2 regions of the Lysinibacillus sp. RC46 genome follow, and region 2 is predicted to be linked to the other one. Evidence: predicted binding sites of a transcription regulator. Region 2 holds the regulator's gene; the other holds the start of a gene.

Region 1 (9,555 bases), on a different contig from region 2:
CGTAAAAAGATGAAAGGTGGCTCTCGCATGAATCTGCGTACGTCCAAACTATTCTCTAATAGGTCGTTAAGGATCACGTTTTCTTTTGAACACTTAGTGCTCTGAAGAAATCGCTTGATGGGTTGCAACACAGAAGGTTTCAAACGACGTGTTGTACGTTTCTTTTTGTTAGGTTTGCTACCGTAGTTGTGCCAACGTAATGGCTGACGCTTTAATCGTCTGGTGTTGCGGTGGTGTTTTTGATTCAATAAACAACGTTGAGTAATACGCATCCGCAATGGTAATCAAGTAAATCACAAAAAGTAATTGTTTCATTCAATGGTTCAAAAAATTCATTTCTCCCTTTATTCAGTTCTATAAAATTAGAATTGTCTAGTTATAATACGAATGGTACGTAGAAAAGTTTCAAATTAATAATGACCAACGCATCACAGATGACCAAAATAAGCCACCTCGGTATGAAATAACTTAGAACTACAACATTGGTTTGAATAATAGAACAGCAGGAAATCGAAAATAGATATGAACCAATCGAATATTTTGCCATCTAAAATGTTCTCAATTGATGATTATCGTTGTTACAAATTCGCCATGTTTCACAGAAAAGGTTCTTTTTTTTTCGATTTATGTTATGATATGATAATGATATAAAAAAGTTCGGTTGAGGTGAAATTAATGCAATATATCGTAACATTCATATGGTCATTCCTACTAGTTTCAATGGTAAACTACGTAGTAAGCGCTGTACTTGGTGCAGATTTTGATTTCCAAACTGCTGTTGTCACATCAGTTGTATTTACAATTCTTGTTTTCATCATCGGTGCAGTTATTCCAAACGAGTCAACTCCAGAAGCTGCAGACAATCATTAATTCAACTAGAAAAAACCTGTTTCGCTCAATGCGGAACAGGTTTTTTTGTTATTTTTCAACGATGCATTGGCCATCATGCATTCTAATGTGCAATGTTTCTCCTGGTAATACTTCACCACGAAGCAATTCTTTTGCAACCGCAGTTTCAATATAACGTTGCACGAAGCGTTTTAGTGGTCTAGCGCCAAACTGAGCATCTGCTCCTTGTTCTACAACCCAGTCAATTACATTTTGTTCTACTTGTAAAGTAATTTCTTGCTCTGCAACTCGTTTGATAAGCTGTTCGACATATTTCCAAGCAATCGCTGTGAAGTGCTCAGCCGATAGTGCATGGAACATAATGATATCATCCATTCGATTTAACAGCTCTGGTTTAAAGTGTTGACGAAGTGCAGCCATCACTAAATCCTCAACTGCTACATCTTCTTCTTTTGCTTCCATTAAATAGTTTGAGCCAATGTTAGAAGTTAAAATAACCACTGTGTTCGTAAAGTTGACCATACGACCTTGGCTATCCGTAATGCGTCCATCATCTAAAATTTGCAGTAAAATATTTGCAACATCAGGGTGAGCTTTTTCAATTTCATCTAATAATACTACTGAATATGGATTTCGGCGAACAGCTTCTGTTAATTGTCCACCTTCTTCATAACCAATATAGCCTGGAGGTGCCCCTACAAGACGTGATACACTATGCTTCTCCATATATTCACTCATATCAATGCGAATAAAATGATCCTCAGAATCAAACAGCTGTGCCGCTAGTGCCTTCGCAAGCTCTGTTTTACCAACACCTGTTGGCCCTAGGAATAAAAAGCTACCAATTGGTCGATGCGGGTCTTTAATACCAGCTCGAGCACGCCATACCGCTTCTGTAACAAGTTGTACAGCATTATCTTGTCCGACTACACGCTCATGCAATGTATCTTTTAAGCGCAATAATTTTTCACGCTCACCTTCTACTAATTTCGTCACTGGTATCCCTGTCCAGCGTGAGACGATAGATGCGATTTCATCAGCTGTTACCTCTTCACGTAAAATACGTGATTCCGTACCATTCTCTAATTGTTTTTCCATCTCTTGAATTTCCTTTTCAAGCGTAGGAATTTTCCCATGACGTAGTTCGGCTGCTTTATTTAAATCATATTTACTTTCTGCTTCATCTAAGTCACGACGGTATTTATCTAGTTTTTCACGTTTTTTCTGAATGCCATGTAACGCCCCTTTTTCGGTTTCCCATTGTTTAAGCATACCCTCAGAAGATTCTTTCAGCTTTGTTAATTCATCACTGAGTTGCTCTAGTCGCTTTTTGCTTGCCTCGTCCTTTTCTTTACGTAGTGCTTGTTCCTCAATTTCAAGTTGCATAATACGGCGTTTTACTGCATCCAATTCCTGTGGCATGGAATCAATTTCTGTTCGAATCATCGCACATGCTTCATCGATTAAATCGATGGCCTTATCTGGCAGGAAACGCTCTGTAATATAGCGATCTGAAAGCTCTGCTGCCGCTACAATCGCACGGTCATGAATGCGTACTGCATGATGTAACTCAAAGCGCTCTTTCAAGCCTCGTAAAATGGAAACTGTATCTTCAATAGATGGCTCACGTACAAGCACTTGTTGGAAACGACGCTCTAAAGCAGGATCTTTTTCAATATACATACGGTATTCATCTAATGTTGTAGCTCCGATACAATGTAGCTCACCTCGTGCAAGCATTGGCTTTAGCATATTCCCAGCGTCCATCGCACCTTCCGTTTTACCAGCGCCAACAATCGTATGAATTTCATCTATAAATAAAATAATGCGCCCCTCTGAGTCTTTTACCTCTTTTAAAACACCCTTTAAGCGCTCTTCAAATTGTCCTCGATAACTAGCACCTGCTATTAAGGCACTCATATCTAACTCATACAGTATGCAATCCTTTAACCCCTCAGGCACATCGCCCTTTACGATACGTTGGGCTAATCCTTCTACAATAGCTGTTTTACCAACCCCAGGCTCACCTATTAAGACAGGATTATTTTTCGTTTTACGTGTTAAAATCCGAATAACATTCCGAATTTCTTCATCACGGCCGATTACCGGGTCCATTTTACCGTTTTTTACTTCTTCAATTAAATTACGTCCAAATTGTTCTAATGGTTTTTTGTCATTTGTTTGTTGAAATTGCATATTTAGCACTCCTTTTCAATAATGTTAAGCGGAATCCCGTTCGCCATTCTGTTTCATTAAAAATGTTTGACCTTTTTTGACTAACTTTATTTTACAACACACGACAAATCATAGCAAAGAAATAGTCCTAAAATTTCTTCACTTATAACTGGAAAATTACGTTATAATAAAAGTATATTTCTTAGATTTAGTAAATTGTTCACCTTATTTTGTAATAATTAAACAATTTTTACGTAAAAAGAAAGAGATGTGTTGAAGATATGACTATTATGGATAATATACAAGAAAAATTTCACGATCTTTTTCAAAAACACGGTGTTTTTATTAAAGTGAATAAGGATAGTAAAATTTTTTTAGAGGGCGAACGTGCGAAAGAAATTTATTATATAAAAACAGGAGCAATCTCGATTAGTCAGGAAACAGAGAATGGGAAAGAATTAACCATTCGTATTTGTGGTCCAGACAGTATTATTGGAGAAAGCTCATTATTTTGTAACCTTACGTATAATTCTATGACTGCTAAAGTTTTAGAACCCTCTAGTTTATATGTACTAAGCCGTGAATCATTGGAACTTTTACTAGTGGAACAACCTAATTTAATGGTGGAATATATGAAGTGGTTGCAAACAGAAAATTTAAAACATCAAAGTCGTTTGCGCGATTTAGTTTTAAATGGTAAAAAGGGCGCTTTATTTTCAACACTTATCCGCCTTTCAAATACTTATGGTAAGCCTTTAGAAAATGACACTATTTATATTGATCTCCCATTAACAAATACAGAAATCGCTAATTTATGTGCGACGAGTCGAGAAATGATTAATCGCATGCTTAATGACTTAAAGAAGCAAAATATCATATCCTTCGAAAAAGGTTATATTACCATTCACGATTTACAATTTTTAAAGGATGAAATCGCCTGTGAAAATTGTCCGTTACAAATATGTCGTATTGATTAATAGCAACATGCAAAATCCCCGCTTATGAGTTATAAGTGGGGATTTTGTGTTCTATTATGTAAAGAAATAAAGTAAGACTCTTCTGCAAAGCGAGGGGTTGATTTCCGTTCCGACTGGGCGCTTTCCTGGGGGCGTCCGATGAGCCGCTTCGCTGCGCTGCAGGGTCTCATCTGTGACGCTGATCCCCGAGGAGTCGCCCAGCCTCCACTCCAATCAACCACATCACATAGCGTGTATCTTCTTGCATGTTACTAAAATTCATAGTGATACAACAAAAAACTTTAGCAACAATGTTTTGTCTGTGCGAAAGCGAAGCGACAGCAACAATTGTTGTATTTCAGATAGTAAAGCGTCAGCAACACCAGATATACAATAGCGTCATTATTATAAGTTTCTTCTGTTGTTTTATGATGAGTAGCTTGGAACAGAAATCTTCTTCATTTAAAGCACGCCACAGTCACAAAGATTACTTTAACTATTTTGTATTTCAAAAACAGAAAAAATCCCCGCTTATGTGTTATAAGCGGGGATTTTTTCTCGTGCTTTAAGTGGACTTAGCGTACACCTAATGCCATTTTGGCATAGCGTGACATTCTATCTTTTGACCAAGGTGGATTCCATACAATGTTGACATTTGTACTTTTTACCTCAGGAAGCTCACCTAAAGCTGTGTTCACTTGATCAACAATAACAGGTCCCATTGGGCAGCCCATAGACGTTAGCGTCATTGTAACGGTTGCTACACCTTCTTCATCTAACTCTACATCATATACTAAACCTAAGTTGACGATATCAATACCAAGCTCAGGGTCAATTACATTTTCTAATGCACCGAACATGCTGTCTTTCATATCTTGATCCATCTGTATTTCTCCTTCCGTCACAGTGTTAACTTAATCATAGCAGATGCATCTTATTATGCCAAATGCTGTGCAAGCCATTCAGTTGCTGCTAACATACCATCTCGTGACACAGCATGGCCCGCTCTTTTATTAGCTAAGAACTTTAAGTCTTCTGGATTTGTTTCATAATAATTGCGTAAAGTTAAATAAAAATTATACGTTTCATTAAAAGGAACGGTTTTATCTAATTCCCCATGCCAAAATAACACAGGTCGTCCTGCGAATTTTTCTGGTGTTAGGCTGACATCATATTTAGCAAGAAGTTCATTCGTTTGTTGTACTTCTTCTTCTGACATTGGCCAATTCACACCGCTTTTAGCGAATTGCTGTAATTGATACTCCGCTAATTTAAGAAACCCTGGTGCACCCATGCATACTGCTGCTGTTTTAATCCAGTCATAACGCTTTAAACAGCCTGATGTTACAATTCCACCCATCGATGTACCAGCAACGCCAATTTTATCATCCACTAATAATTTTTTATTCTTTAATTCATTATATAATTGTTCAACTTCATGAATAGAATTTAAAACAATATCCCAAAAATGTAAGCTCATTTTCATCTCAGATAGTCCTTCACTACGGTCGCCATGTAATTTTGCATCTGGTAATAGGACACGCACCCCGTTGCCTACTAATTGGTATGCATAATGTAAGTTATGTTCTTTTGCGCTCATAAAACCATGTAAAAAAATAACTACTGGGGTTTTTTCATTCATATTTTCTGTATGTATATGTAATAAAGGAATATCTCCCCACAATTCTTTTTCAACAATCATCTTTGTCACTCCCAACTTTTGTCTATCTTTATGTTAGCAAACTTTTCTCTATGTGACAAAATTTTGACGTATGGTTTACAAAGAGATACTATTCAAATTATAGGAAAGGGGCAATGAGCTATGAAACCGCATTTAATCGTTTTAGACTTAGATGGTACGTTATTAACGGACCAACAACAAATTTCAGCCAAAACTAAAAAAACATTATTGCAGGCAAAGGAACAAGGTCATCAAGTGATGATTGCTACAGGTCGTCCTTATCGTGCGAGTGATATATACTATCACGAACTTGGCCTTACAACGCCCATCGTGAATTTTAATGGTGCTTACGTCCACCACCCGAAAAATGCTGCTTGGCAGACTAAGCATACTCCTATTGATTTAGGCGTAGTGCATGATGTCGTTGATTCCATCAATAGCTATCAATACGAAAATATCATTGCAGAAGTTAAGGACGATATTTATGTGCATACAGAGAATGAACGGATATTAAACATTTTTAATATGGGGAATCCAAAAATTACTCTTGGAGACCTCTATACCCATTTACTTGATAACCCAACTAGTTTACTGATTCAAGCGAATGAAGTAAATTCCACGATTATCCGTGATCATTTACAGGCTGTTCATGCAGAGGTCATTGAACATCGTCGCTGGGGTGCTCCACTTCACATTATTGAGATTGTTCGCCGTGGCTTAAATAAAGCAGTGGGAATCGCTCATGTAGCAAAAGATTTAGGTATTCCACGCGAGCGTATTATTGCATTCGGTGATGAAGATAACGATTTAGAAATGATCGATTACGCCGGCATCGGTGTAGCAATGGGCAATGGCATTCCTACTTTAAAAAATATTGCTAATGAAATTACCACAACCAATAATGACGATGGCATTGCTAAAACACTCATCGATCGCTTGAAATTAACCTAGTTAAGTAGTGATACCCCATTTTCTGGATCATCACCAAAAATTGTGGATGACACCTGTTGAAACGTATACCAAGTTGATTGGAGTGGAGATTGGGCGACTCCTTGGGGATTAGCAACAGAGGAACGAAGGCTAAAACCATCACGTCCTATGATAACGCCTTCGTGACCAACATCGGTGCTGTTGCTGTCACGTCAAAGCGCCCAGTCGGAACGGAAATCAACCACGTTATGGTAATGAGTCATTTTTTCATTTTAACTTTATTCAGAAGTACTCTTTATTCGATAGGTACTTATTGAATAAAGTTAAAAATCCTGGGTTGCAATTATACTGAAACTCGATATGATAATATATCTATATAATATTTCATTAGAAATAGTTTAGAGAAACATAAAGTGGAAAGTGAAAGCTCGACACTTGTTCACCTGTTATGTAGTATAGGTATTTGAAAACTTCTCATATAGAATATTAAATTAGGGGGACAAATGATGAAAATTTTTACTGATAGTGGATGTGATTTACCAAAGTTTTACTATGAAGAAAACAATGTTGAACTTCTTCCACTACGAGTGCAATTGAACAATAATGAATATGATGATGTCATTTCAATTGATTCCAAAGAAATTTACGATGCTATTCGTCAAGGAGCTCGCCCAAAAACATCCCAAGTATCACCAGAGATTTTTCTCAACCATTTCGAAAATCTAGCAAAGAATGAAGAGGAAGGGATCTATATTGCCTTTTCATCGGAATTATCAGGCACCTATAATACGGCAGTCATGATTCGCAATCAAGTGCAGGAGCAATATCCCTCCCTTAAATTAGCGATCATCGATTCTAAATGTGCTTCACTTGGTTTTGGTCTAGTAGTCGAAGAAGCGGTTCGACTTCGAAATACAGGTGCTTCATTGGAAGAAATCGAAGCAAAAATCACAGCTCTTACCCCACAAATGGAACACTTATTTACAGTTGAGGATTTAGATTACCTTGCTAAAGGTGGGCGTGTATCAAAGGCAAGCGCATTTCTTGGAGGGCTCCTAAGCATTAAACCAATTTTAAATGTAGAGGACGGTAAACTTGTGCCGATTGAAAAATCTCGCGGACGCAAAAAAGCCATCACTCGCATGTTAGATTTAATGCAAGAACGCGGCGATGATTTTTCTGAGAAAATTATTGGTATTAGTCATAGTGATGATGTGGACTTTGCCAACGAAGTAAAGGCTTCTATCCAAAAAAGATTTTCGCCAAAAGCCATTCAAGTAACAATGATTGGCTCAGCAATCGGCTCACACGTTGGACCAGGTACAATTGCCATCTTCTTTACGAATAAAAGCTATCAAGCTTAACAAAAACCCCCTCCGCACTTAAAAGTGTTGAAGGGGGTTATCATTTTATCTTGTATTAACTGCCTGTAAAATCAATGAGGGATTAAGCCCCTTTATTATTGAACATCTTGCTCCTTACGACGTACTTTACCTCGTCTAATAATAACAACTACAAATCCTATGAATATAACCCATACTAATCCTAGTGCTACCATATAAGGTACATTTAATCCTTCATCATCTCTAACTTGATAAATCTCTACCATTTCACGATTTAAAATAACCGGATACACATCTTTTTCATTAATACGAACTTTTTCTTCATGTATAATACCATTTAGCATTTTACCTTCCCCAAGCTGAGCAGGTGTTAAATCAACGCGTTGTGTTTTACTAGTGTTGTTAACCATGATGACCCATTTCTCTTTATCAGATGTTCGTGTAAATACAAGTAGGCCATTTTCATTTGTAATAACTTCAAAATCACCATTTCGTAATGTCTCAGATTTATTACGTAACGATTGAACATTTTTAATATATTCGATTAACTCATCATCTGTTTTAAAGTTGAAAATTTGGTGCGTATCTGGCTTTGTTTCCCCGTTCATCGCAATTTCTGTACCATATTGCACAACTGGAATCCCTGGCATCATAAATAAAGCACCCATAGCCATTTTCAAACGCGTTGGTGGGAACATATTTTCAGCTGCAGAATCAAATGTAAAACGACGTGTTTCTAGCGAATCCACCATAATTTGAGTTGGCTTTTCACCTTTTAATGGGTCCATCAACTTAGAAGAATCCATATCAACATTTTTAAATATATTACGGTAAATATCAGCTGTAGCCGGTGAAATGCTTGCATCAAAGTTTGCATCACTTTCTTCATTAGAAATCACATAGAGCGATTTTTTCGAATCTTTTAATGCCTTAATCACTGCATTGATAAATCCTGTATCGGCACCAGCAATATTTGTTAAACGCACCCCACCAACATCATATGTAGAGACAAAATCTGTTGCAGATTTAATAAGTGCTTCTTGTACATCTTTGTTTTTTAAGTCCCATTGTACTTGTCCATTATTTGTTGAAGTAATCCAATCCTTTTTCGCTGGATCTTTTGCCCACTCATGATTCGGACTTACATTGTTTAGCGGGAAATCAACCATGATCGATACATTTTTAGCTTTATAGGTCTCAATGACGCTTTGGAACTCCTCAGATGTCCCAAAATGACGCTCAATTGTAGAGTAGCTCGTCGGCATCGATCCATCATATTTTTCAGTGGCAAAAACAGGGCCAATCGAAACAATTGTAAAGCCCATCTCTCCGATAAATTTTAGTTTATCCTGTAAACCTGCAAAATCGCCACCTGCAAACTTAGTAGGGTCTTGCGTATTTGTATCAAAATCGTTAGTGCCCGAACCATTAAAGAAACGGTCAACGAGTAAATCATAGATGCTTTCTTCTGCAATCGTTCTTGTCGTTGCTTCATCAGCATGTGCAACTGGTGTAGCACTCACTAATGTAGTTGCTAGTAAAAGCGATGCAGCTGTCGCACTTATCCACTTCTTGAATTTCACTATTATTCCCTCTCTTTCAAACCAATCCATCGTCATTT
Region 2 (9,555 bases):
GACTCAGCTTTACCCTGTTCTTCCTTCCAATTTTTTCTCGTAGTTTCAATTTCATCTTTTAGCTTTTGCTCTGTATCTCTTAATGACGCTGCTTTTTCAAATTCTTGACCTGAGACAGCAGCATTCTTTTCAGAGCGCACATTTTCAAGCTTATCTTCAAGTGCCTTTAAGTTTGGTGGCACTGCGAATGAACGTAAGCGTACTTTAGAACCCGCTTCATCGATTAAGTCAATCGCCTTATCTGGTAAGAAACGATCAGAAATATATCGATCACTCATTTTTGCTGCCGCTTCAATTGCTTCATCTGTGATTTTCACACGGTGATGTGCTTCATAACGATCACGTAAACCTTGAATAATTTGAATCGCTTCTTCTACAGTTGGCTCATCAACTTGAATTGGTTGGAAACGACGCTCTAATGCCGCATCCTTCTCAATATATTTGCGATACTCATCTAAAGTTGTTGCACCAATACATTGAAGCTCGCCACGGGCTAAAGATGGTTTTAAAATATTCGACGCATCAATGGCACCTTCCGCACCACCTGCACCGATTAATGTATGCAATTCATCGATGAATAAAATAACATTTCCTGCTTGGCGAATTTCATCCATTACTTTTTTCAAGCGATCCTCGAATTCACCACGATATTTTGTTCCAGCAACAACTGTCCCCATATCAAGTGTCATAACACGTTTATCACGGAGAATTTCTGGCACTTCATTATTAATGATTTGCTGTGCTAAGCCTTCAGCAATAGCTGTTTTACCAACACCTGGCTCCCCAATTAATACAGGGTTATTTTTTGTACGACGTGACAGAACCTCAATAACACGTGTAATTTCTTTGCTTCGACCAATGACTGGATCTAAAGTGCCTTCACGAGCAATTTGCGTTAAATCACGCGCAAGGCTATCTAATGTTGGCGTATTGGCAGCCTGTGCAGCTTGTTGACCAGATTGAGCATTATCGTTATTGCCTAATAACAATAGCACTTGCTGACGAGCCTTATTCAATCCGACACCAGCATTATTTAATACACGGGCCGCTATACCTTCACCTTCACGAATAAGCGCTAATAGTAAATGCTCTGTGCCGATATAGGAATGACCTAATTTACGTGATTCATCAACGGATAGTTCTATTACCTTTTTAGCTCGAGGTGTGTAGTGGACAATCGGACCAACATCCTCTTTACCTTTCCCTACAAGCTCTTCAATACCTGCTTCAATCATTTGAGGACTAATATCAATGGCTTCTAATGCTTTTGCAGCAATACCGCCACCTTCACGGATAAGGCCTAATAGAATATGCTCTGTTCCAATTGATTCGTGTTTCCAATGAATTGCCTCTTCTTGTGCAAGCTGTAATACTTTTTGCGCGCGTTGTGTAAAACGATTAAACATCAAATGAATCCTCTCCTTTTCCCCGAATAATAGGCTTACTCATATTTTCTCGAGATAGTGCCTCACGAAGCATTTCCGCTCGTACGCGATCTCGCTCAGTAGGTGGCAAAACGTCACCTGCGTAATTCTGTAAAAATCCAGGTTGCATACTAACTACACATTCGTTTAATTTAGTCGCTTTAATACCTTCAATTAACTGTAAATCTACCCCTAAACGAACATTAGATAAACAGGTAGCAGCCTCCTCACTCGTTAAAATTCGAGCATGAGTTAATGTCCCTAAAGCACGGTATACACGGTCTTCTAAGGCAAGCTCTGCTTTTTCCATTAACTTACCTCTTGCATGCCGTTCTTTTTGAATTATTTTTTCAGCGACACTTTGGATATCGGCTAAAATATCATCCTCTGTTTTTCCTAGTGTAATCTGATTTGACACTTGGTAAACATTCCCTATATTTTCGCTACCCTCCCCATATATTCCTCTTACGGTCATTCCTAATCGTGTCATTGCATTAATGATTTGATTCATCTGACCCGTAAGTGTAAGGGCCGGCAGGTGCATCATGACAGATGCTCGTAAACCAGTACCAATATTTGTTGGACAACTTGTTAAATAACCAAATGTATCTCGAAATGCGTAAGGCAATGCTTTCTCTAGGGTACGATCAATTTTATTAGCTTGCTCGTATGCCTTTTGAAGTTGAAAACTCGCTGTCATACATTGAATGCGTAAATGGTCTTCTTCGTTCACCATAATGCTAGTTGATTCGTCATCAGATAAGAGCATGGAGCCAACTCGCTCTTTTTTTACAAGCTGAGGACTAATCAAGTGCTTTTCCACAAGTATTTGACGCTGTAAAGACGTTAAGTCTTTAATAGCAAAATATGAATAATTTTCTCGAAGTTCTGTACTATCCTTAATTGCATGTGTAACTGCCTGTTCCACCTGTAATGCTTCATCCTCTGTAAAGGCTAATGGAAAACGATAACCATCTAAATTTCGCGCAAGGCGGATGCGTGTACTTATGACAATATCTGAATAATCGTCCTCTACACTCATCCATATTGGTGTAGCACGCTCTAAAAACGACTCAATCATCACGACACATCACCACCTTCAAATTGTAGCTGTTTCTCAAGTTCCTTCGCTTCATCACGAAGCTTTGCTGCATCTTCAAATTGTTCTTCATCTACAGCAATTTTCATACGTTTACGAATATCTTCAATTTGCTTTTTGATGACATGAACATTGTTTCGAGCACCGGGCATTTTCCCTATATGTTGAGGGCCAGCCTGAATACGGTTAAAGAGCTTCGGCAAATGCTCGCTAAAGGTGTCATAGCAGCTAGGGCATCCAAATTTACCTTCTTTTAAAAATTGTTTATAGGTAAATCCACATTGTGGGCAAGTTTGCGGTTGTGGTGGTGCCTGCTGTTTTTCACCCACTTGTTGTTGCTGCCATGTAGGGGAGCCAAACCAATTAGATAATAGCTGTTGAATAGATACTGGCTCTTGCTTAAATTCAGCATGAAATGGATGGAACTGCGAGGCGCAGACGTCACAATAATGATGCTCCACTTTTTGGCCACTTTGAACTTGTGTTACGGTAACTGTCGCATTACGCTGCTTGCAATGTTCGCATATCATTTCCATCACCTCTTTTATTTTTGCTGTTCATATTTAATCGTTGTTAGCATCGCTCGTAAAATTTTTGCTCGAATGTTATCCCGTAACGGGAGTTGCAAATCGATAGTTGAGCGATCAACTGCTGCTAACATTATTTTCGCTTCTCGCTTTGAAATTACCTGCTCATCAATTAGTCGATACACTAAATCTTCTGCCATTATTTGCGATGCCCCACCTTCTATTTGCCTGAGGACATCATCGATTAAATCAATTTGTGAATTCGCGCGGACACGTAAAATTCGAATGTATCCACCACCACCACGTTTGCTTTCAACAAGGTAACCTCGTTCGGCAGTAAATCTTGTATTGATTACATAATTTATTTGTGAGGGCACGCATTGAAATTTATCTGCGATTTCACTACGTTTTATTTCAATATGCCCTTCTCCACCTAATTCAAGTACTTGCTTTAAGTAGCCTTCTATGATGTCTGATATATTACGCATTTTAGGAATACACCTCGCTTACTCCACTGACTTTGACTATCTTTGACTTTCTTTGAGTATATTATACAAAACGCTTGAAAATAATTGCAATTAATTCGCACATAGAAAAATTAAAGTGCCCTGCCCTTAGTTATAAGATACCCGTTTCAGCAATAGAAAAAACGCAAGCATATGCAACTAGCATATACTTGCGTCTATAAAAATTATACCCATCGACCAACAATTGGATAACGCCAAGGCTCATCAGATAAAGCCTTCACAATACCAATAATTGGCGCAATAAAATACATAATACCAAATACAATCAAGAACGGTATCCCAATGAGTAGGACGCTGAAAATACCCGAAATTGTAAGTAACACTATCATCACAACTTGGAACAATAAAGCTTGCACAGAGAGACTCTTTACCTCTTCATCCGAGCCAATTAAGAAAAATATAATTGGTACTAACCATGGCGCAAAAAACGCACTTGCGTGTATGATTACCTTAGACCATTTAGTTTCCATTTATATCAACCCTTCCATTTGATTTTTTATTTTATGTACTACTATTTACGGACCTACTCCTTAAATAGTTTCAAATATAAATTGGATTTTAAAAATTTTTTTGAAAGGCATGTGATACCCGATGGAATTTAATAACAAACTTGCAAACGAATACGAAAAAGGTATTCGTCGCACGCTCCCAAGCTATGATGCAATGCTACGTTTGACACAAACCTTTTACCAATCTGCGTTACATGAAAAAGCTGAATTTTTAGTAGTTGGCTCCGGAAGCGGCAATGAAATTTTACAGCTCGCTGAGAAAAGACCTCATTGGTCATTTGTTGGCTTAGATCCGTCAGAATCGATGCTGCAAATAGCTAGTGAACGTTTAAAATCTCTACCTAATAATATTTCTTTATATCAAGGAACTATACTGGACACTCAGCTACCTACAGAGAAGTTTGATGCAGCAAGCTGTTTATTAGTGCTTCATTTCATACAAGATGATCAAGAGAAGCTTGCAACATTAAAAGAAATAGCGAATAATTTAAAGCCCGGTGCTCCATTTGTCCTCGTCTCAAAATACGGGCAACCTGGTTCCATAGAAACTGAGCTACAATTTGATCTATGGCGTGCTTATTGGCTACAACATACAAAGCTATCACCATCAGACGTAGCGGAAATGGAGAAATCCATACGTTCTCTTTCATTTATGCGTGAAGAGGACATTTTATCACTATTACAGCAGGCAGGCTTTACAAAACCATCTAGGTTCTTTGCTACGACTTTATTTGGTGGTTGGATATGTTATAAAGAAAGTTTCTTTTGAAGATATATACACCTGTTAGGATAGAATGAACAGGATTGAGGTGAATGCTGTGATACGCACAATTGGAATTACAAAAGATCAAAAGCTTATAAAGGATTTTCCGCTTGAAGATATATACAAAAACGAATTTGAATGGTACTGGGTCGACTTTAATTGTCCGACCGATGAGGAAGAACTACTGTTAGATACATTTTTCCACTTTCATCCACTCGCTATAGAAGATTGTTTAATGCGTTTACAGCGGCCAAAGCTCGATTTTTATGATGATTTCCATTTCTTTGTTATCCAAAGAGTTAACGAAGAATTAACAGCTGAGGAAGTAAACATTTTTGTTTCTAATAAATTTATTGTCACATTTCATAAAAACGGAGCTCCGGAAATAGATCGAGTACAAATGATGTTAGAAAAACAGCCAAAGAATTGGGAACGCGGCACAGTATATTTAACATACCAGGTAATCGATAAAATCGTTGATAGCTATTTCCCGCTTGTCTATAAGATTGAGGATCATTTAAATGCACTAGAAGATGAGCTTACTTATCAAAGTAACCCCAATGCTATGAAAGTTGTGTTTGAATTCCGTAGTGATTTGCTTGATCTACGACGCACCATTTTACCAATGCGCGATCTATTATATCGTATCCTTAACTCTTACCGATTTTCACTAAAGAAATCAGAGCGAGCTTATTTCGGAGATATTTACGATCATCTACTTAAACTCACCGAAATGATCGAATCCAACCGTGAGCTCACGGCGGATATGCGTGATAGTTATATGGCGATGAGCTCTAGTCGCATGAATGGCATCATGATGACCTTAACAATTGTTTCAACAATCTTTATTCCTCTGACATTTATTGCTGGTGTTTATGGAATGAATTTTGACTATATGCCAGAGCTACACGGGAAATTTAGCTACTTTATTGTACTCGGAATTATGATTCTTATCGTTTTATTTATGTTGGGAGTCTTTAAACTTAAAGGATGGTTCGGTTTATTTAAATCTTAAAATGATAGTTTATTGCTAATAACTCCTTTGGGACCAACATCACAGATCGAAGCCAAGCAATCAGCCAGCTATTCTTTTGTCGACAAGCTAAAGGCACCTTAGAGATTTTTCTAAGGTGCCTTTTTACTGTCAGTAAGGGCCACGATCATCAATTTTATCTTCGCCTTGCTGTGGAAATAAAAAGTAAGCGAGTACCCCAGATACTAATGTTGCACAGACAGTAATTAATAGTTGATCTAAGTCTGGTACTTCAGCATAGTAGTTTCGTAACATGTAAACCGATCCAATTGCTACAATTACCATAACCGGAATAACAAATTTGAAACGTTTCTTTTCCATGTAATACCTCCCCAAAACTATTGTTACGTTCAACCTAAACAGTTCGTATTTTACAGGTTTCCTATTTCAAATTCAATTTACCTATTACCTTTTTAATAGTCTATTTCATGTCTTTTAATCGACAGTCATCTATAATACCTATAAAAAAATAAAGAAATAAAGTAAAATTTTAACCAAATTTACTACAAAAAATAGTAGAATAGACTAAATACCATATATTTCGAAAAATTAACAGACTAAGCAATTCGATTTTTTATATACTTACTATGCATTTATAAAGAATGGAGCAAACGACAATGAGTTGGTTTACAAAAAAGAACGATTCTAGCTACTCAATTACATTAGCACCTGAAAATTATAAGCACAATGTACAATTGGATGTATCAAATCATCCAAGACTTCTAAAACAGTTGCAGCTTTTAGATTTAACAATTGAGGATTTAGCCATCATTAAACAACTACAGCCTTTAGCTAAGGATTTAGTTCCTGAAATGGTGGATCAATTTTATGCAGCCATTAGTTTGAGCCAAGATTTGTTAGATATTATAAACAGAACGTCACAAATCGATCGTTTAAAAGTTACTTTACATAAGCACTTGAGTGACATTTTTGAAAGTCATATTAATGACTCTTATATTGATGAACGGAAGGCAATCGCCGAAGTCCATGTTCGAATTGGTCTACAATCGAAGTGGTATATCGCCTCATTCCAGTCATTAACAACGACATTTACACGCTTTACAAATGAGTTAGATTTATCGAAACATGATGCCATACGTGCTATCAATGCCTTCTGCAAAATCATTAACTTCGAGCAGCAGCTTGTAATCGAAGCCTATGAAAAAGAAGAGGAACGCATTCGAGCAGCAGCTGATGACACAAAACATGCACTTGTTACGACCATTCAAAAAACGGCAGAGGAACTCAATGGGATTAGTGAAGAAACAGCAGCTTCTTTATTAGTCATTTCTTCTCAAACGGACGATATCGCAGTAGCTACTAAGCAAGGCTTAACCTTCGTTGCTGATACACAGGAAAAATCCAGACGCGGACAGCAGCAGCTACAAGATCAAAATGATTTAATACAGGTTATTTTGCAAAGTGTAAACAGTCTCGAAGTTACGATGAACCAGTTACGCACATCTTCTCAAAAAATATCAGAGATTGTAGGGCTAGTTACAGGGATTGCCGATCAAACTAACTTATTAGCATTGAACGCTTCTATCGAGGCAGCTCGTGCAGGTGAGCATGGTAAAGGTTTTGCTGTTGTAGCAGAGGAAGTCCGGAAGCTTGCAGAAGAAACAAAAAATGCTGTACAAAATGTTTCTCATCTCATTAAAGAAACAGAAAGTAATATTACAACAATGTCGAATTCAGTTATTAACGTTGATCAAAAGATTCAACATAGCGTAGATACTCAAAACAGTTTATCTAAATCATTTAATGATATCGCCGATGCTGTTTCTGGAATTCAACAGCAGTATGTAAATACATCAAGAGATATTTCAGCAATCTCTAACCTGATTACTGAACTGTCACAAGGAGCTACACTAGTCTCTTCTTCTTCCGATTCACTTATTAATGTGGTAAATGAGTTAAAAATGTAAGCACGAAAAAGGGAAATTGACAGTATTCGTCAATTTCCCTTTTCACTGTTAATGCGGTAATTCCCGTTTTTGTTTACGATGTTCTCGTCTTGCAGGGCCGGTTTCAAACAGACGTTTTTCTGCATCTGTTTCAGGATAAATTGCAGGAACTGGCTTAGGTTTACCGTCATCATCAACTGCAACCATCGTTACAAAAGATTCCGTCGTTAATTTTTCCTCACGAGTTTCAATGTTTCGTGAAATAACTCGAACGTAAACTTCCATTGAAGAACGTCCAGTTGACGAAACAATACTTTCAATTTCTAAAATATCCCCTACATGTGCTGCCGATAAAAAATCAACCGAATCAATAGAGGCTGTAACTACATGCCCTTTCGCATGCTTCATTGCCGTAATAGCAGCAATTTCATCAATATAAGCTAACACTCTTCCACCGAAAATGGAGTTGTGATTATTTGTATCTGGCGGTAATACGAGACGCGTTTGAACAGTACGTGACTGGCCCATCGGTATTGCGTTGTTTGTCATAGTTCTTGCAACTTCCCTTCATGAATGTTCTTTCGTCATCGTATCGTAGAAAAAGAGTTGATGCAAATTAGAAAGATTTTTTCATCGTTATAAATTTCATATCTGTCATTTCCTCAATTGCCCACTTAATACCTTCGCGTCCGTAACCACTCATTTTTACGCCACCGTATGGCATATTATCAACCCTAAATGTCGGAATATCATTAATAATAACAGCACCTGCCTGTATTTCATCAGCTGCACGTAATGCATCAGGTAACACATTCGTGTAAATTCCAGCATTTAGGCCAAGTTCCGACTCATTCACTAGTCGAATAGCGTCATCTAATGTTTCATATGAAACAATTGAGACGATTGGCGCGAATGTTTCCTGACAAACAATTTTCATATCCGCCGTCACATTCGTCATAACAGTTGGCGTTAAAGCACGTTCTGTGAATGTCCCTCCTGTTGCAACTACCGCACCTTGTGACTTTGCTTCCTCAATCCACTGACGAATACGTTCAACTTCTTTTGGATTAATCATTGCACTAACATCAGTATTTGTATCTAGCGGATCACCTACCACTAATTTTTCTGTCTCAGCTACAAACGCCTTTGTAAATTCATCAATTATAGATGCGTGTACATAAATACGTTGTAAAGAGATACAAACTTGGCCAGCAAAATTAAAGGCACCGCCGACACAACGCGAAATAATTTTATCAATTGGTGTCGATGGCTCGACAATTACTGCAGCATTGGAACCAAGCTCTAAAGTAACTTTACGCAAGCCTACTTTTTCTTTAATGCCCAATCCAACCTTACCACTTCCCGTGAATGTCACCTTTTTCACAAGTGGGTGGGTCACAAGTGTATCACTTAGCTCCCCTCCGCTACCTGTAATAATTTGAAGCGCACCATTAGGTAGACCCGCTTGCTGGAAAATTTCCGCCATCACGATAGAACTTAATGGTGTTTGCGTAGCTGGCTTTAAGACAACCGTATTTCCAACTGCAAAAGCAGGACCTAATTTATGTGCCACTAAATTAAATGGAAAGTTAAATGGTGTAATGGCTGAAATTACACCTAGAGGTTCTCGTTTTGTCCAGCCGATACGATCTCCTGCCCCGGGTGCAGCATCCATCGGTACCGTTTCACCCTTTGCTTGCTTAGCACCCTCCGCTGCAAATTGATAGGTTGCTATTGTACGTTCTATTTCAGTTAAACCTGCCGAT

The links. The regulator CtsR, encoded in region 2, represses protease genes until heat stress. The targets are predictions, from matches to a motif close to ATGGTCAATAAAGGTCAAACA.
Region 1: the regulator CtsR is predicted to act here: its motif matches at 3,109-3,129, upstream of ABH966_RS06050 (ATP-dependent Clp protease ATP-binding subunit).

The regions. Positions count from the first base shown of each region.
Region 1 covers NZ_JBGCCF010000005.1:17,839-27,393, reverse strand. Annotated here, with positions in the region: gene ABH966_RS06055 (YjzD family protein) at 676-870, shown strand; gene ABH966_RS06050 (ATP-dependent Clp protease ATP-binding subunit) at 919-3,045, opposite strand; gene ABH966_RS06045 (Crp/Fnr family transcriptional regulator) at 3,315-4,001, shown strand; gene ABH966_RS06040 (metal-sulfur cluster assembly factor) at 4,556-4,864, opposite strand; gene ABH966_RS06035 (prolyl oligopeptidase family serine peptidase) at 4,918-5,682, opposite strand; gene ABH966_RS06030 (Cof-type HAD-IIB family hydrolase) at 5,803-6,612, shown strand; gene ABH966_RS06025 (DegV family protein) at 7,098-7,955, shown strand; gene ABH966_RS06020 (alpha-amylase family glycosyl hydrolase) at 8,051-9,517, opposite strand.
Region 2 covers NZ_JBGCCF010000008.1:63,370-72,924, forward strand. Annotated here, with positions in the region: gene ABH966_RS09440 (ATP-dependent Clp protease ATP-binding subunit) at 1-1,409, opposite strand, end outside; gene mcsB (protein-arginine kinase McsB) at 1,399-2,508, opposite strand; gene ABH966_RS09450 (UvrB/UvrC motif-containing protein) at 2,505-3,053, opposite strand; gene ABH966_RS09455 (CtsR family transcriptional regulator) at 3,068-3,538, opposite strand; gene ABH966_RS09460 (magnetosome magnetite crystal formation protein family) at 3,742-4,047, opposite strand; gene ABH966_RS09465 (class I SAM-dependent methyltransferase) at 4,169-4,855, shown strand; gene corA (magnesium/cobalt transporter CorA) at 4,905-5,864, shown strand; gene ABH966_RS09475 (hypothetical protein) at 5,994-6,203, opposite strand; gene ABH966_RS09480 (protoglobin domain-containing protein) at 6,500-7,810, shown strand; gene ABH966_RS09485 (acyl-CoA thioesterase) at 7,859-8,338, opposite strand; gene ABH966_RS09490 (aldehyde dehydrogenase family protein) at 8,406-9,555, opposite strand, start outside.